One region of the Colwellia sp. BRX10-4 genome, then DNA from elsewhere that is predicted to be linked to it. Evidence: predicted binding sites of a transcription regulator. Region 1 holds the regulator's gene; each other region holds the start of a gene.

What was found. Region 1 encodes LexA, which represses DNA repair genes until DNA is damaged. Its sites were predicted from a motif close to TACTGTATNNNNATACAGTA; they were not measured.
Region 2: a site for LexA is predicted at 1,818-1,837, ahead of H4J67_RS17465 (LexA family transcriptional regulator). Genes of this name have one in related genera too.
Region 3: a site for LexA is predicted at 1,617-1,636, ahead of H4J67_RS03915 (DNA recombination protein RmuC). Genes of this name have one in related genera too.

Annotation. Positions count from the first base shown of each region.
Region 1 covers NZ_JACGVZ010000007.1:26,843-30,135, reverse strand. The annotation lists gene coxB (cytochrome c oxidase subunit II) at 1-1,119, opposite strand, end outside; gene lexA (transcriptional repressor LexA) at 1,689-2,324, opposite strand; gene H4J67_RS07775 (alpha/beta fold hydrolase) at 2,401-3,219, opposite strand.
Region 2 covers NZ_JACGVZ010000029.1:39,278-42,570, forward strand. The annotation lists gene H4J67_RS17455 (endonuclease/exonuclease/phosphatase family protein) at 1-917, opposite strand, end outside; gene H4J67_RS17460 (PolC-type DNA polymerase III) at 1,084-1,698, opposite strand; gene H4J67_RS17465 (LexA family transcriptional regulator) at 1,850-2,263, shown strand; gene H4J67_RS17470 (Y-family DNA polymerase) at 2,251-3,293, shown strand, end outside.
Region 3 covers NZ_JACGVZ010000002.1:340,607-343,899, forward strand. The annotation lists gene H4J67_RS03905 (fumarate hydratase) at 1-1,203, shown strand, start outside; gene H4J67_RS03910 (TIGR02922 family protein) at 1,335-1,553, shown strand; gene H4J67_RS03915 (DNA recombination protein RmuC) at 1,779-3,131, shown strand; gene H4J67_RS03920 (GGDEF domain-containing protein) at 3,182-3,293, shown strand, end outside.

The DNA.
Region 1 (3,293 bases):
ATCGCCGGTATTGTTACCCCAAGCATTACGCTCATAGGTCACAACTGCAGCAATTTGCTTCATACTTAACTGCTTATCATAAGCTTGCATACCTGAACCCGCTTTACCATTGAGTACAATATCAATATGCGCAGCAATACTACCCGTAGCAACAGAGCTTCCTTTAAGTGCAGGAAATGCTGGAGGTAGACCAGCACCAGAAACTTGATGACAGGCAGCACAGTAGGCAACATAGGTAGTTTCACCCAAAGTCATCAGTTCATCCATTGATGCGGAAGCGTTAAGAGACGCTTTCTCAGCAGCAGCAGCTTGCGCATTAAATTCGTGTTGCTCATCGAGCCAAAGAGCATAATCAGCTTCAGACTTTACTTCGACAACAATAGGCATAAAACCGTGATCTTTACCACAAAGCTCAGCACACTGACCTCGGTATAGCCCAGGCTCGTCAACTTTTGTCCATGCTTCATTAATAAATCCTGGGATAGCATCTTGTTTTACTGCAAAAGCAGGTACCCACCAGGCATGAATAACATCGTCAGAAGTGATTAAAAATCTTACTTTCTTATTAACTGGAATGACAAGGTGTTTATCAACTTCGAGTAAATAATTTTCACCTTTGACTTTGTCGCCGGCATCAACACTAAGGTGTTTACCTTCTTGTGTCTCATACTGTGGTCTTGGCGTAGATAAAACGGAGTAGAACTCAATATCTTGATCAAAATATTTATAATGCCACTTCCACTGAGAACCTGTGATCTGAATGGTAACGTCAGAATCGTCGTTATTTTCCATTTCGATCAGTGTTTTCGTTGCTGGTACAGCCATAGCGATAAGAATGACAATGGGAATTGCTGTCCAGAGAATCTCTACTTTTGTACTTTCATGAAAATCTGCTGATTTAGCCCCTTTGGATTTTCGGTGGAAAACCATTGACCAAAACATAGCACCAAAAACAACCACACCGATTGCTACACATATATACATTGCGAGCATATGTAGATCATAAACATCTCTACTTACTTCTGTTACACCCTTGGTCAGATTTAATTGCATATCTGCCCAAGCTGAACTGGAAAGAACACTCCCCAACAACAGCCAACCTAGGTTACGTCTTTTCACACGACATCTCCTTCACCCTATAAAAGTTTAAAACTTGATACCTAGGACAAAACACATCCTTTAGTACGGATTTTTATTATTTTCTTAGCGATTTTGTTATCAACCAGTTAGCGTCGAAAACATCGCCTTATATTTATATTTGTACACATTCCAAACTAGAATTACTTAAAAGTTGATCTGGGTCAATTTAAAAATCGAGCTATTTTAAAATAAAAACCAATAAAAACAATAGAGTATCAACTCTAATATAAAATAATGCCTAATAACAAAGGGCTGTAGCCGTAGTATTAAAAATAAACAGCTAAGTATAACTACGCGTATTACAAAAATTGATAGTGGTTATTTTTTAATCAGAAAAAGATAAAGTTGTTTGAATGGGGTTTAGAATGAAAATTATTCTTAGGAAAGAGGAAGGTTTGCATGAAAAGAATACGAAAGGGTATAAAAGCAAACTTTAGCCTATGTTATAGACTAAAGTTAACGGATCGGTTTGACTTATTTAATAGCGTATTTGTTAGATAAATTGACTTAGTTCGTTACCACTAAGTTTATTAAAAAGATTAACTTAATTACATCCAGTCTGCCGAGCGAATAACGCCAACAGCTAACCCTTCAATATTAAACTCTTGGTCAGACAAATCAACTTTTATAGGAGAGAAATCATCATTTTCAGCATGTAAGTAAACGATATTACCTTCTCTTTTATAACGTTTAACCGTAACATTTTCTTCGACACGAGCAACAATTACTTGGCCATTTTGTACATCGGTCGTTTGATGAACTGCTAACAAGTCACCATCAAGTATGCCAATGTTTTTCATGCTTTCGCCATTAACTCTCAATAAGTAATCAGCGGCTGGATGAAACAAATTACCGTCTACTTTATAATGATCTTCAACATGCTCTGCAGCTAAAATAGGTTCACCTGCAGCAACTCTGCCGATTAACGGTAAACCGGCTTCTTCCATTAACTTCTCAGTCAACCGAATGCCGCGAGAAGTACCTGGTAACATTTCTATATAGCCTTTTTTAGCCAAAGCTTTTAAATGTTCCTCGGCTGCATTTGCTGATTTAAAGCCAAAAAACTTGGCTATTTCAGCACGCGTTGGTGGCATGCCCGTATCGCTTATCTTGTCTTTGATCAGATCAAAAACTTGTTGTTGTCGGTTCGTTAGAGGGCGTAATTCGCTGATTTCATTTAGCATAGGGGGCCTGTAAATTTACACAGTTGTTACTGTGAGTATATACAGGTCATTAGTAAAGGCAAGTTTTCTAGCCGAATTATTTTTGAAAACTCCCTGATTTTAGATAATGGATAACTTGTTCGATAACTTTTTCGTTTTTCATCATAAATGGATGGGTCGTTTCCATTTCAATGTGATCATTCATACCATCAAGTTTGGTACTAGCAACCGAAACTTTACCATCATCTTTATCAGGAATAAGTGTTGATAATATCCAATTAATACTTTGATTACCGGCAATAACACCCAAATCAAAATTAGCATTGCCAAGGTTACTAGGGACACTGAATTCGCCAGTACCTAATTGCATACCCGCATCACCATTTATAAAACTAAAGCCAGGTGTATTTTTAAGTTTATCAACGACTTCACTGCCATTATTTGGTGGGCCCAGCATCACGACTTTATGTAAATTAGGTATTTTGTGCATACTTAAATATTGGCGAACTAATATACCGCCCATTGAATGGGTAACAAAGTTAACTTGACGATTTTCACAAATTAATAGCGCTTTAGAAATCACTTTTTCAGCCAACTCTTCTATCGAATAATCCCTAGAAGGGTAGTTGATATTTATCACAAAATAACCTTCTGCTAACAATCGTTTTTCAATAGCTTTCATCGAGTTAGCGGAACGTGCAAGCCCATGCAGTAAAATTACACATTCACCATTAGATAAAGAATCTACGGGCTCTTCAAAAGAAGCTTGAATTTTATAGCCACGTTCAACCGAAGTATCTAGGCTTTCTTGTTCAATCATATTTTTTAAACGAATTTCTGCATCAGTAATTTTTCTAGCAAATTGTTCCTTAAGGAGTGCTAATTCTGACTTAAGTGCTGTAATTTTTTCATTCATAGCTGCGCTCCATCATTTTTATGTTGAACGTTCATTATTGATACTCTAATCATGTTAAACAATATATTTTCAGC
Region 2 (3,293 bases), on a different contig from region 1:
CGATCATACGTGTCATACGCACTGACCTGATAAAGACTATCGTGATAACTAGCGTCAAAATCACATGATAATAAGATATAATCAAGTACTGAGCTGCTCGCACCAAAATAATGTGTCGGAGTGCGCTGTATTTTTTCTTCTTGAAGAGTCTCATTTGTCACTGCAACTTGAAATAAATCCCAAGCATCTTGCAAGCAATATTTAGCAAGATAGGCATCACGCTCAATGGCCGAGACAAACCTTAGGGTGTTAGTCAGTAGATGACTTAGCACACCATCAGTTAAGGTATTGTTGAAGTCCCCCATTAATACCATTGGCTGGCCGGTAGCCTCACGCCGCGCTATGATTTCAATCATTAATAACGTCGCTTCACTGCCACGTTGTATCGTTGAGCCCCAACCACCTGCCACTTGTGCTTTTAGGCTTTCAATAATGGTTTGCTCTGGCGTGCGACTTATATTTTTATCATCGACTTCAATCATAGAGCGCTTAGATTTAAAGTGCACAACATAACAATCACAGTTACCCATATGAGGCACATCAACCGTTGCCCTTAACACTTTTCGGCTAAAAGAGAATTTATCGGTTAAACCTAATGATAGTGCAAGCTCAGTGTTTGCTTCTACCGCGGCAACTTCAACAATAGGGTAACGAGATGCAATGGCGACAACAGGACGTTTGTAAATAAAATCATCTATCACTTGAGGTTCATCAACCACAGCAAAATAACAATAGCCCTGCTCTGCAACTAATTGCTCTAGAGACTCGGGACTAAAGACTTCTTGAAAGCCAATAATGTCAGGTTGAAATTCACGTAAATATTCAGCAATCCAATGTTGCTTTTTACGCCACTGCTCAGCACTATAAATTCGTTCAAATTCATAGAAAGCATTGGGCGGCTCAAGATAATTAAACAAATTAAAGGTCGCTATTTTAAGCTGTAAATTTGATACCGCTACAGAAGGCAGTGTGGGATCTATTTCTTCTGGGGCTTTTTTATCTGGATAGTCGATAATATTAACTCTAATAAACGTTGAACGAAGAGTATACCTGAGATAAAAAATTAAAAACCAACAAGATAAATTACCATTTAGTTAACAGCTTACTTACGTCATTTTTTGCTGTCTTTGATAACTTCTGTATTAATGCAAAAGGTACAAACTCGTGGTTAATTTTTTCTTCGATATCATCAAGCATCAACAACCACAATTTTGCCGTCATCTCAGCATCAAATAACGCCCGATGAAAAGCCCCATCTGATGGAATATTTTTATAACGAATCAGCGTACCTAATTTATGATTAGGCGCATCTATATTTATTCTGCGCGAGACAAGTAATGAACAAATAAATTGCCCAAAATATTTTCGATTAATGTTATTAAGCTCAGCGTTCAGGAATTTTTGATCAAAAGACGCATTATGGGCAAGTAAATTATCGTCACCCAGAAAATCGGTAAATTGTGCCATCACTTCACCACAAGAGCCGACATTAGCAAGCATTTGATTAGATATTCCGGTGTATTGCTCAATAAAACCACTGATCCTAAAACCAGGATTCATTAATGATTGAAATTTATCGGTAACTTTACCGTCTACAATTCTAACCGCACCTATCTCTATCGCTCTATCACCTTGATTGGGTGATAATCCTGTGGTTTCAAAATCAAGTACCACTAACGAATTGGCATTTTCATGCATCTAAGTTAACCCTATAAATTTATGCAGCGCTGATTTTAACGGCTCTATTTCAAAATGAAAGTAATCATTACTCGTAAGCAATGTTAAATTATTCTGTTCAAGAATCAACTTAGAAACTATACTGTATAAAAACACAGTTGAGATTTAAGTAATGAAAGTTATTCCTATTTACATTGAAGCAGGTATTTCAGGGTTTGAATCACCCGCAGCCGAATATAAAGAACTGGGGTTATCACTAGATAAACTCCTTATTAGGCATCCTAATGCCACATTTATTGGCCAAGCATCTGGCGAGTCCATGCAGGGTGTGGGCATTTTTGATGGTGATTTACTTATTGTTGATCGTTCACTCACCGCCAGAAATGGTGATGTCATTGTGGCAAATTACAATGGTTGCTTTGTCTGTAAGTTGATTGATAAAAAGCAAGCTCGGCTGTTATCAGCGTCTAAAGATTTTGCGCCAGTTAGCATCAAGCCCGGAGACGACTTTCAATTAGAAGGTATTGTTACTCGCTCTATTCGACTCCATCATCAAGCTCCTGAATTAACCGCATGTATGCATTAGTTGATGCTGTATCTTTTTATGCCAGCGCAGAAAAAGTCTTCGACCCGAGCATAAGAAACAAGCCCGTTGTTGTTTTAACGAATAACGATGGCTGCATTTGTGCTGTTTGTCCTATTGCTCGACGGCTGGGTATTCCAAAATTCACTCCCTATTTTCAGATAAAAGACTTACTACATAAGCATGGTGTAGTGGTACGCTCTTCCAACTACGAGTTATATGCTGACTTAAGTGAAAGAATGATGAATGTTATTGCGAGATATTGTGATGACCAATATATTTACTCAATTGATGAGTCATTTTTACATTTTAAAAACTATAGTGGCGTTATTAAAGATTGGCACCAATACGGCCATGAAATAAGACGTGCTATTTGGAAAGAAACCCGGCTACCGGTGGGTGTTGGCTTTGGTACAACATCAACCTTAGCTAAAGCAGCAAATCATGCAGCTAAAAAACTTGACGGTTACCAGGGTGTTGCCATTATTGATAACGCGCAAAGTGCGAAAGAAATATTAGAAAAAATGGCAGTAAATGAGGTTTGGGGTATTGGTAATAAAATATCTCATCGACTAAAACAGCAAAATATTAGCACGGCTTATCAGTTATCAATGCAATGCCCTAAGATTATGCGCAAGCAATTTAGTGTTGTCACTGAGCGTACGGTTAACGAATTAAAGGGGATTAGCTGTTTAAGCTGGGATGATGTAAAAGCACCTAAACGGGAAATATTCTCTACACGTAGTTTTGGTCAACGTATTGTCGATATACATACATTACAAGCAGCCTTAACCACCCATAGTACGATAGTCGCTAAAAAAGTAAGACGTCAGTCTTCACTTATAAAAAAACTGCTCGTGTTCGCTTCAAGCTCACCCCATGATAAAAATTATTACAAACAAACAATGGTTTATACTTTTCCCTTAGCAACAGATAATAGTTGTGATATTGCTACAGCGGTCAGTTTAATACTCGCTGAAATATTTATACCCGGTGTGCATTTTTATCGTTGTGGTGTCGGTGCAATCGCCTT
Region 3 (3,293 bases), on a different contig from region 1:
AACCCATTGCGCGCTTCTATTGTAAAAGACCCCGCTGGCGCGCGTCTTAATACTAAAGATAATACACCATCGGTTGTTCATATCGATATGGTTGCCGGTGGTGGCGTCGATATTATGATTGCAGCGAAAGGCGGTGGTAGTGAAAATAAATCAAAAATGGTGATGTTAAATCCTAGTGATTCAATTGCTGACTGGGTAGTAAAAACACTGCCCTCAATGGGCGCAGGTTGGTGTCCTCCGGGAATGTTAGGCATAGGTATCGGTGGAACAGCAGAAAAAGCAGGGGTACTTGCTAAAGAAAGTTTAATGGAACCGGTAGATATTCAAGATCTTATTGACCGTGGTGCTGAAACAGCCGAAGAAAAACTGCGTCTAGAAATTTTTGAACGTGTTAATAAATTAGGTATTGGCGCACAAGGTCTCGGTGGTTTAACGACAGTTGTAGACATTAAAATTATGTCAGCACCTACCCACGCGGCATCAAAACCTGTGGTGATGATACCCAATTGTGCGGCAACGCGTCATGTCCATTTTCACTTAGATGGTTCTGGTCCAGCTAACTTAACACCACCAAAATTAGAAGACTGGCCAGAAATAACCTGGGAAGTCGGTGAAAACGTGCGTCGTGTTAATGTTGATACCTTGAAAAAATCCGATATCAGTAGCTGGAAAACCGGTGAAACTGTATTACTGAGCGGGACTATCTTAACCGGACGTGATGCTGCTCATAAACGTATTCAAGATATGCTAGCCAAGGGTGAAAAGTTACCGGTAGACTTTACTGACAAGTTTATTTACTACGTAGGTCCTGTCGATGCTATTGGCGATGAAGCTGTGGGTCCAGCTGGCCCAACGACAGCAACACGCATGGATAAATTTACAGAAATGATGCTCTCTGAAACAGGCCTACTTGGCACTATCGGCAAAGCTGAACGTGGTGCCGAGACCGTTGAAACCATCAAAAATCATAAATCAGTCTATCTAATGGCCGTTGGTGGTGCTGCATACTTAGTATCGAAAGCCATTAAAAAAGCAAGAGTTGTTGCTTTTGAAGATATGGGGATGGAAGCTATTTACGAATTCGAAGTTGAAGATATGCCGGTAACGGTAGCTGTTGATAGCCAAGGAGAATCGGTTCACGTCACGGGCCCTGCTATTTGGAAAGCTAAGATTGAAGTGCAGGATGCCAAATCAAAAAATTAATTGATGCTTGTGTAAGCTACTAATTTTAAAACAAGCGCCTTAGGGCGCTTTTTTTATTGATGATAGTAAGTTGATTATTTTCGTCTATACTAATAGAACATTATTAAAATTAAGTATTAAAAACATTAACTATGACTAACACTAACCTTCGCACTGTTACTATTATTTATTATAATGAGGATTCACTTGAGTTAATGCACTTTATTGGACAATTTGCAGAAAATGCCAGTGGACGTGTCATTATTCCGGAAAAATTTAAAGAAGATAAATCGATTGTTGCTGTGTGTGATGGAGAAATAACCATTCTTAATAAAGTTGGCGATCGCATTCATCTTATCAATGATTATTAAATATGGACTTGTTGATGAACAAGCTTAGAATAAACTTAACCTGAGTATATTTCTATGGTTTAATACTGATAATATTTACAGTGTTGCTGATGTGATTTTATGCCTATCGACGAATTCCTTGTTTTTTTAGAAAAAATTCCTACCGAAATTTTTATGCTGTTCAACATTATTTTATTGGTATTGTGCTTTTTAATAAGTTTTATAGTTTTTTTTAAAATAAAAAAAATGTCACTACAGTTGTTTCTGCAAGATGAAAAGTCACAGCTATTGTTTGAAAAATTAACCGTTGATAGTGAAGTCTCAAATAAATACCAACAGCAACAACAACAGCAAACTAGCTTTAATCATCAACAATTGGCAAACCAACAAGTTGAGTTAAAGACTTATTTCGAACAACAAATCTCTGATTTTAAAATTAAGTTGTTGTACCAACATGCTGAGCAAGGTGAGAAGCAATCATCGAGTTTACATGCAAGTAGTGAAAAGTTACACCGCGCATTACACGAGCACCAAGTCGTTTTTAATCAGAATCAGCTAAAATCGGTTGATCAACTTGTTGAACACTTAAATCGAGTGACGCACATTAGCCGTGAAGAGTTAACTAAGTCATTGCAAGCATCGAGTGAGCAAATGGCCAAACGTATTGATGGATTAACTGTCTCTACCGATAACCGCTTAAAAGAAATCAGCGGGCAAGTAGAAAAACGTTTAGCAGAAGGGTTTGAGAAAACAACAAAAACCTTTAATGATATTTTGCAACGTCTTGCCTTGATTGATGACGCGCAAAAGAAGATCACGGAACTTTCCTCAAACGTAGTCAGCTTACAAGAAGTATTAAGTGATAAGCGTTCACGGGGGGCTTTTGGCGAAGTTCAGCTTAACAGTTTAATTCGCAACGTCATCCCCGAGCAAAACTTTTCTTTACAGCACACTTTATCAAATGGAAAAATTGCTGATTGTATTTTATTCTTACCTGAGCCAACCGGTAATGTCGTTATCGACTCTAAGTTCCCTTTAGAAAACTATAAGAAAATGCTGGATAACCAGCTAGGGGAGCATGACCGAAAATCGGCAGAGCGTCAGTTTAAACTCGACATAAAAAAGCATATTAATGATATTAGTTCTAAATACTTGATTGAAAAAGAAACCGCCGACGGGGCTATTATGTTTATTCCTGCAGAAGCTATCTTTGCTGAAATTCATGCACACCAAGGTGATTTAGTTGATTACGCCAATAAAAAGCGAGTATGGCTGGCATCGCCTACCACGCTAATGGCTATATTAACAACGTCACGCTCAGTACTAAAAGATGAAGCTACTCGTAAGCAAATACATGTTATTCAAGCGCATCTCTCACACTTATCGCAAGACTTTAGTCGTTTTAAATCTCGTTTTGCCAATTTAGCAAAGCACATAGACCAAGCAGCGAGTGACGTAAAACAAATTCATACCTCGGCAGATAAAATATCGTCACGCTTTGATAAAATTGAACAGGTTGAGTTGAAAAATGATAGTGATGAAAAGCCCACTGGTGCAGACAGTAAAATAGATAATGAGCAAGCTCTGCCTGTTGTTTAACCTGATTGCTTCTCTACCCTTTAGTGATAACTTAATCTAAGGAGTTAATCTTGTTGCAAAGAATTAAAGGACTAAAAACACTATTTATTAGTTTAGGCACGGTTACCTTAGTTTATTTTTTGATGATGGAAAACCAAGCTTTTTGGCTAAAGCAAATAGTGA